DNA from 2 places in the Rhodococcus sp. G6(2025) genome. Region 1 is predicted to be linked to the other one. Evidence: riboswitches for the same ligand, from Rfam matches in the RefSeq annotation. Region 1 holds a riboswitch; the other holds the start of a gene.

Region 1 (4,205 bases):
GTACGTCTGCCGCACCTCGGGCGGCAACGAGTCGATCTGCTCGTCGGTCAGCTCCGGAAGGGCGGAACAACTCGGCATCGGCCAGCGTCAGCAGCAGGTTGTTCAGGGTCTGGGGAAGCCAGACGCACGCGTCGAGAACCACCCGACAGGCAGCCACCGGTTGCCCTGCCCCTCGATCCGCGGGTCGAGGGGCAGGGTGTCAGACGCGTCGCCGGGGTCTGGGGTTTCCTCGTGCGCCATCTCCTCGAACACCTGACCGCGTCGCGCGCGCTCGTGTTGTCGAAAGGCCAGCACGTCCGCCAACTCCACCCGCTGGTGCCTGCTCGGCGACGAGTAGGAAATCTTCCCGGCCTCCAGCAACCGCACCAACGTCGGGGGGTAATGCCCAGCAGTTCCGCGGCCTCCTGCGTCGTCAACACCGTCCGATGCGGCTCCACCGTCACCACCTGCCCCCGATCCAGAGCCGTGACCGCGTCGACGAGCAGCCTCCGGACACTGTCCGGCAACGGCGCCGAACCCTCCGGAGTCGAGATCGTCACATCATCCTGACCAGCGATAACATACTTTAACGCGGTGAGTAGGTCCCATCGTCGGCGCCCGGCGGCAACACCGTGTGGTTCATCAGAGCGGCCATACCCCAACCATAAAGCGAAAAAACGAACACACTCTCCTGCGCAGCGGACGAGGTGTCTCTCAGCCCAGCCCGTCGAGGAACTCCTCGACCACTTTCCGGTACTGCTCCGGCTGGTCGTCGTGGACGAGGTGCCCGGCCTGCTCGATGCGGACGTACTCGGCGCCGGGATGCCGCTCCGCCATGGTCCGCATCTGACCGTCGGGGGTGATCGTGAACTCCCCTTCGATCAGCAGGGCCGGAACGGTGATCGACGCCCACTGGTCCCAGAAGTGCCTGCCACCCCACTCCTCGGAGATGTCACGGAACGTGTCGACGTCCCCGTGCAGATACCAGCCATCGGCGCGTTTCTCGAACGAGTCCAGGAAGTACTGTCCGGCAACCGGACCGAAGAACTCGAACAGGTCCTCCCGGGTCGCGAACGGCTGCGGCCAGTTCGAGATCATCGCCGCCCAGTCCGCGGCGGTCCGGCCCCGGAAGTCGGGGGCCATGTCTTCGAGCACGAGCGCCGATACCTTCTCGGGGTGTTCGGCCGCAAGGCACCACGCGTGCAGGGCGCCCATCGAATGGCCGATCACCACCCACGGCTCGGCGAAGGGCGCGAGTGCGGCGGCCAGGTCTTCCACGAACGCTTCCGTCGTCAACCGCGACGGTGCGGGCCTGCCGTGACCTGCGGCGTCGAACGTGAAGACGTGGCCGTGCTCACGCAACCACGGCACGTGCCGCCCCCAGGTCCGCGCGCTGCCCATCAGCCCGTGCAGTAGCAGAATCGGCTGTCCCGTTCCACCCTCGTCGTGCAACGCACTCTCACCTGCCACCCCTCCGACGCTAGCGGAGTAATCTCGCCCGCATGGCAGTGGTGAAGATCAACGCAATCGAAATCCCCGAGGGTGCAGGCCCCGAACTCGAGAAGCGCTTCGCAGCGCGCGCGCACGCCGTGGAGAACTCCCCCGGCTTCCTCGGATTCCAGCTTCTGCGCCCCGTCAAGGGCGAGAACCGCTACTTCGTCGTCACCCAGTGGGAGAGCGAAGAGGCATTCGCGGCGTGGCGCGACGGTCCGGCCAGAGAAGCGCACGCGGGTGAGCAGAAGAAGCCGGTGGCGTCCGGAGCTTCGCTGCTCGAGTTCGAGGTCGTTCTCGACGTCGCGGCAGCGAACAAGGGCTGAGAGACGGGGCCGAGCGGGAGGATTGACACGACGGCCCGCCGGGTGCAAAAGTTCGCAGGACAAAGCGATGGTTCGGCAGGAATCCGGTGCAATCCCGGAGCGGTCGCGCCACTGTAAATCGGAGTAGTCCTTCACGGGAGCCACCTCGACAGCCAGATACTGCGGCCATCGCCTGGACCTAGGGGACGCGAAATCCCAGGAGGAACTATGGCACTCGCCTACGCACCCGGCTCGTCGGTCGACACGACCCGTCTCGCCGTCATCTCTTTCGCGATCGTTCTGTTCGCGATGCTCGCTCTTTACCTCGTTGGTTTCGACCAGGGCGCGATTTCGCGCAGTGGCATGTACATGCATGAACTGATGCACGACGGCCGCCACCTCCTGGGTCTGCCATGCCACTGACCGATTCCTTCGCGAAACTCCTCATCCGCGGTCTGCTGGCCGGCCTGATCGCAGGCATCCTGGCCGGTGGCGTCGCGTTCGTCCTCGGTGAGTCGCACATCGATGCGGCCATCGCGATCGAAGAGTCGAACAGCGCTGCCGAAGCCGAAGTCCACTCGCACGACGCCACTCAGGCAGCCGAGCCGGCCGGGCACTCGCACGACGAGGAAGACGCACTGGTCAGCCGTGACGGACAGCGCTTCGGGCTGTTCCTCGCCACGTCCCTCGCGGGCCTGGCTCTGGGAGCGATCTTCGCCGTCGTCGCGAATTACGCACGTCGAGTGACGACGCTGTCCGGACCGCTGCTCGGTCTGACATTGGCCACATTGGGCTGGTTGGCAATCGAGGCGGTGCCGTTCTTCAAGTACCCCGCCAACCCGCCGGCTGTCGGAGACCCCGAAACGATCACTCAGCGCACCTGGCTGTGGCTCGCCGCCGTCGTCCTGGGTCTGCTCGCGGTGGTGGCCTCCGTCTTCGCGGCGAAGGCCGTCGCAGCGCAGGAATTCCTGTCGGTGCGAATCGCGGCGCCGGTTCTCGCCTTCCTCGTGGTGGTGACCATCGGCTACCTCGTGCTGCCCACCGTCAACGAAGTGGGCGACGACTTCCCCGCAGTGCTGCTGTGGCAGTTCCGGCTGTCGTCCCTCGCGACGCAGGCCACGTTGTGGCTGGTTCTCGGACTGGCATTCGCGTTCCTCACGGAGCGCGCCACCCGGGCCACGGCGCCCGCGCCGGCGAACGCCGCCTGACCCACAGGGCGTCAGCGGGATTTGTCCCATCGGGCCGGGTCCGCCTCCAGGGCGGCCCGGTCCCAGGCACCCCGCTCGGCGGCCGCGTCGTACGTGCTGTGCAGGAACTTCAGCAGTGCGGCATCGGGATCGTCTGCGGTGCGGACAGTCTCGTACGGCAGCAGGAACTGCCCGTTCTCCTTGCTGTAGAAGGCTCCGTCGGGCCCGACCGGGTAGTCGGCGAACCCGTCCGGCTCCGGGTAGGCGTACGCGTAGAACGCACCTTCGACCCCACCGCCGGGCCAGAAACCGCAACTGCTCAGCTCGTGCGAGTACCCCTCGACCATCACCCAGTCTCCGCAGTTCGGCGCTCCCCCAGGGTGAGTCGGTGCTGTTCGTCCGGAGAACCGCGTACAGGCCAGGTCGAGCGCACCCCAGAAGAAGTGCACGGGACTGACCTTCCCGATGAAATGGGAACGGAACTCGTGCAGGACGCGGTCGGCCTGCACAAGCTGCCGCCAGAACTGGTGCACCGACTCACCGTCGTACGAACAGTGCTGCGTGTCCTCCGCGAACGGGACGGCGGGGTCCACCTCGTTGGGCCGGGCCAGAATGGTCGTCGCCACACCCAGCTCGGCCAGCGTGTCCATCGTCTCCGCATAGAATTCGGCCACCGACTTCGGTTCGAGGGCAACCGTCCCGGTACCGCCCGTGCTGGTGCGGATCACCAGTCGATGATCGGCGAAGTCGAATTCGATGTCGAAACAGTCGGTGCCGTACGGAATCGTCGACGTCGTGAGACCGCGGGGGCTCACGTACAGCGGGACCTGCCACCAGTGGTTGATCAGCGGTGCGTGGGCCAAGCGGATCTTCCCGACGATCTGCGTCCACATGTGCAGGGTGTTCCGCGTCGACGTCCAGTCGTCCACCTTCAACGCCGGCCACGCATCTCCTGATCGTGTCTGCTCACGCACAGTGCCTCCCTGCCGACGACGTGCATTTCAATGTGCCCCTGGTGCGGGGTGATGGCAAGCGTGTCGCACCGATACCCGGGTAGGGGTGGACTCCACTCTCCGGGGTGATGTGCCGCGACGTCGCCGATACCAGCATGGGGACATGACCACTCGTACTGCACCCTCGGTCCCGCAGCCGGTCGAGCACGCGTACTGGCTGCTCGGCCTCGCCCTGTCCGCCGGCGTGGTCGAGGCCATCGCACACACGTCGACGGCATTGGAGGGCCCCG
Region 2 (4,205 bases), 550 kb from region 1:
CGTCGGCGTCGAGCCTCGCGATGGCCTCGATGACCTCACCGAACTCCGAGTAGCAGAGGTGGGTGTGGATCTGCGTCGAGTCCGAGACGCCCGACGTCGCGAGACGGAACGCCCCGACCGACCAGTCGAGGTACGCCGGCTGAGCCGCGGCCCGCAGGGGCAGCAGTTCGCGCAGCGCGGGCTCGTCCACCTGGACGATCCGGATGCCCGCGCCCTGCAGGTCCACCGTTTCGTCGCGGATGGCCAGCGCCACCTGGTTGGCGGAGTCGGCCAGCGGCTGGTCGTCGCGCACGAACGACCACGCCAGGATCGTCACCGGACCGGTGAGCATGCCCTTCACCGGACGCTGCGTCAGCGACTGCGCGTACGTGATCCATTCGACGGTCATCGGGTTGCTGCGGCGCACATCGCCGTACAGGATCGGCGGTCGAACGCAGCGGCTGCCGTACGACTGCACCCAGCCGTTGTCCGTCGCGAAGAACCCGTCCAGCTGTTCGGCGAAGTACTGCACCATGTCGTTGCGTTCCGGTTCGCCGTGCACCAGCACGTCGAGGTCCAGCTTCTCCTGCAGCGCAACCACATCCGCGACCTCGGCGCGCATCCGGTTCAGGTACTCGGCCTCGTCGATCTCACCCTTGCGCCGGGCCGCGCGCGCGACGCGGATCTGCGTCGTCTGCGGGTAGGAGCCGATCGTCGTGGTCGGCAGCACCGGAAGCGACAGCGCCGACTGGGCTTCCCGACGTTCCGCCGCGGGACTGCGCCCCGGATCGGACGCGGTGAGCGCGTCCAGCCGGGCACGGACAGTGGCGTCGTGCAGACGTGGGTCGGTGCTGCGGGTGGACGCCGCCGCGCGGGCGAGCGCGAACTCGTCGTCGACGGATTCGCGACCGCTGGTCAGTGCGGTCCCGAGTGTGACGACCTCGCGGACCTTCTCGGTGCCGAACGCCAGCCACGACCGCAGCGCCTTGTCGATGCCGGTCTCCGCGTCGAGCGTGTACGGGACGTGCAGCAGCGAGCATGACGTCGAGACGGCGAGCGAACCGGTGCTGCCCAGCAGGGTGCCGAGCGACGCCAGGGCCGCGTCCAGGTCGGTGCGCCAGATGTTGCGTCCGTCGACGACACCGGCGACGACGTGCTTGCGGGTCAGATCGGGAACCGTGGCGAGGGGGTCGGATCCGGCAACCAGGTCGATCGCGATCCCCTCGACACCGGTCGACGCGATCGCGGGAAGTGCGTCACCGAGGCTGCCGAAGTACGACGCGACGAGGATCGCCGGTCGCGACTCCAGCGCGGACAACCGGTCGTAGGCCCGCTTGGCCGCCGCGATCTCCCCCGGTGTGCGGTCGGCGACCAGCGCGGGTTCGTCGATCTGCACCCAGTCGGCGCCCGCGTCGGCGAGCCGACCGAGCAGGTCCGCATACAGCGGGACGAGTTCGTCGAGGCGGTCGAGGAGGGGTGCATCCGAGCCGACAGCCTTCGACAGCAGCAGGAACGTGACCGGACCCACCACCACCGGGCGGGCCGGAATGTCCAGGGCACGTGCCTCTTCGAGTTCGCGGAGCACCTTCGACGGGTCGAGGGCGAACGTCGTCGTCGGGGAGATCTCCGGCACCAGGTAGTGGTAGTTGGTGTCGAACCACTTGGTCATCTCGAGCGGGGCGACCGTGTCGTTGCCGCGGGCGGCGGCGAAGTAGCGGTCGAGGTCGCTCTCGATGCCGGCGACACGGTCGGGCAGTGCGCCGAGCATCGCCGCGGTGTCCAGCACATGGTCGTAGTACGAGAACGTGTTGACGGGCACGGAGTCGAGGCCGGCGTCGCGCAGGCTCGTCCAGGTCTGACGGCGCAGATCCCGGGCGAGCGCGTCGAGCGCTTCGGCGTCGAGGCGGCCGGCCCAGTACGACTCGACGGCCTTCTTCAGTTCGCGATTCGGACCGATGCGAGGTGAGCCCAGCACGGTCGCGGTGAAAGTGAATGTCACGGTATCTCCAGTTGCGTACGCGGTACGGCCACCGCCGGCACACGGGTACACCTCTCGAGCCCAGGGACGTGCTGCAGCGCGAGAAGGTCTACACGCCCAATCCACGAGGCGGTAACCGTCGGGCACGGCGTGCCCGACACAGTCGGCAGGTCTTCGGACTCACAGGCAGCCGGTGCGACATCGCACCGGACCTAGTGGCCGTCGCTTCCCAGGCGGTTGCCCAGTGCATGGTGACGGCGGTCGTTCCTGCTCACCGCTGCGGGACAGTCCCGGATTCTCACCGGGTTCCCTCTCACACGCGAACTCCGGGGAGTCCGACGTGCTTCGACGCCAGGTGCGGTCTTCGGGGCTCCTCACGACCGCGCCGGGCGAACCAGCTGCACCGGCCAGCATAGGCCTTCGGCCCGTGCGCCTTTTTTGTAGCCCCAACTACCAAAAAGGCGCACGGGCCCGGAGGGCCTACAGCCAGCCGTTCGACTCCGCAGCGCGGACGGCCTCGGCTCGGGTGCTGGCGCCGGTCTTGCCGATCGCCGAGGAGAGGTGATTGCGCACGGTACCTGCGGACAGGAACAGTGCGGCCGCGATGGAGGCGACCGGCGCACCGTCCCGCGCCGCCCGCAGCACGTCCGTCTCCCGGTCGGTGAGCGGCGATTCCCCGCTGACGAGACTGTCGGCGGCGAGCGCGGGGTCGACGACACGCAGTCCGGCATGGACGCGCCGGACGGCGTCGGCGAGCTGCCGGGCCGGGGTGTCCTTCACGACGAACCCCGACGCACCGGCCTGCAGTGCCTTGCGCAGGTACCCGGGACGACCGAACGTCGTCACGATCAGGACGCGGGTCTGCGGCATCTCGGCCCGCAGTGCCGCGGCCGCGGCGATTCCGTCCAGACCGGGCATTTCGACGTCGAGGAGCGCGACGTCGGGGGAGTGCTCGCGCGCCGCCGCGACGACCTCGTCGCCGCGCCCGACCTCCGCGACGACCGTGAGGTCCGCCTCCAGGTCGAGCAGGGCGGCGAGGGCACCGCGGACGAGTGCCTGATCGTCGGCGAGCAGCAGCCGGATCGTCACGAGGCCTCTTCCTTCAGCACGTGCAACGAGAACCCGCCGGGTTGCGGATGAGTGATGACGACCCGGGCTCCGGCGGCGGCGGCGCGCTCCCGAAGGCCCACCAGCCCGTTCCCGTGCACGGATTCACTACACCCGGCGCCGTCGTCGACGACGGTGACCTCGCGTTCGCCCACCGTGACCGAGCAGTACGTTGCGCCGCTGTGCCGGACCACGTTCGTGACACCCTCCCGGACGGTCCACGCGAACAACTCGCGCAGTCCGGTGGGTACCGACTCTGTGCTGTTCGGCAGCTCCGCCTCGATTCCGGCCGACCGCAACGCTTCCCCGGCCCGGGCGATCTCCACCGGAAGCGACAGCCCCCGGATTCCCTGCACGGCCTGCCGGACGTCCGCGAGCGCGTCGCGGGAAAGACGTTCCAGGTCCGCCACTTCGGTGCGGGCCCGGTCGATGTCGATGTCGAGGAGCCGGCCGACGAGTTCGGCCTTGACGGTGATGACGGTGAGGGAGTGCCCCAGGATGTCGTGGAGGTCGCGGGCCATCCGGGTGCGTTCCTCCTGCACTGCGAGCCGTTCGCTCGCTTCCCGTTCCCGGACCAGTTCGATGTTGCGGTTGATCAGCTTGGTCACGCCGAACATCGCGAACGCTGCCGCGCACACGCCCAGCGAGAGCCCGGTGCCCGACCCCCAGTCCAGCACCGTGGAGATCACTTCCACGAGAACTGCGACGGTCAGGGCGGTGATCCCGCCGAGCCACGCGGGGAACAGCATGACCGCGGAGACGGCGAGGAAGACGGCGGCGGACAGCCCCGACGACCCGACGGCGACCACCATGACGGCCGCGAGCCCGAACAGTGCCACCACGAGCGGCGCCGCCTGGTTCAGCGGTGGCCGAAACTCGTTGTGCGCGCGCCGGGTATGCGACCACCGGAACATCGCGAGGTACGTCACCGCGAATGCGAGCGTGGCGATCCACCCGATCCAGCCGCGGACGTGATCGCGGGCGGCCCAGCCGTCGAGGAACGGCTGGAACAGGAAGACCGTCCAGGCGGCGGCGAAAATGAATCCGAAACGGCCCCATCGTCTGGTCACGACGGGGCCGTCGGGGGTGGTCACGGCAGTCACGATACCGCCGTCACACTCGCTCGGTGTCGCGCTGGAAC

The links. Region 1 has a riboswitch for cobalamin ahead of ACLIVD_RS03925 (CbtB domain-containing protein). Riboswitches for the same ligand answer to the same signal wherever they lie in the genome.
Region 2: another riboswitch for cobalamin. It lies ahead of metE (5-methyltetrahydropteroyltriglutamate--homocysteine S-methyltransferase); the one in region 1 lies ahead of ACLIVD_RS03925 (CbtB domain-containing protein).

Annotation. Positions count from the first base shown of each region.
Region 1 covers NZ_CP179750.1:805,617-809,821, reverse strand. The annotation lists gene ACLIVD_RS03945 (hypothetical protein) at 1-78, opposite strand, end outside; gene ACLIVD_RS03940 (hypothetical protein) at 103-360, opposite strand; gene ACLIVD_RS03935 (alpha/beta fold hydrolase) at 694-1,449, opposite strand; gene ACLIVD_RS03930 (antibiotic biosynthesis monooxygenase family protein) at 1,482-1,796, shown strand; cobalamin riboswitch at 1,848-1,980, shown strand; gene ACLIVD_RS03925 (CbtB domain-containing protein) at 2,004-2,198, shown strand; gene ACLIVD_RS03920 (CbtA family protein) at 2,189-2,983, shown strand; gene ACLIVD_RS03915 (DUF5996 family protein) at 2,995-3,936, opposite strand; gene ACLIVD_RS03910 (hypothetical protein) at 4,079-4,205, shown strand, end outside.
Region 2 covers NZ_CP179750.1:1,352,331-1,356,535, forward strand. The annotation lists gene metE (5-methyltetrahydropteroyltriglutamate--homocysteine S-methyltransferase) at 1-1,978, opposite strand, end outside; cobalamin riboswitch at 2,106-2,316, opposite strand; gene ACLIVD_RS06475 (response regulator transcription factor) at 2,438-3,046, opposite strand; gene ACLIVD_RS06480 (sensor histidine kinase) at 3,043-4,167, opposite strand; gene ACLIVD_RS06485 (ABC transporter permease) at 4,178-4,205, opposite strand, start outside.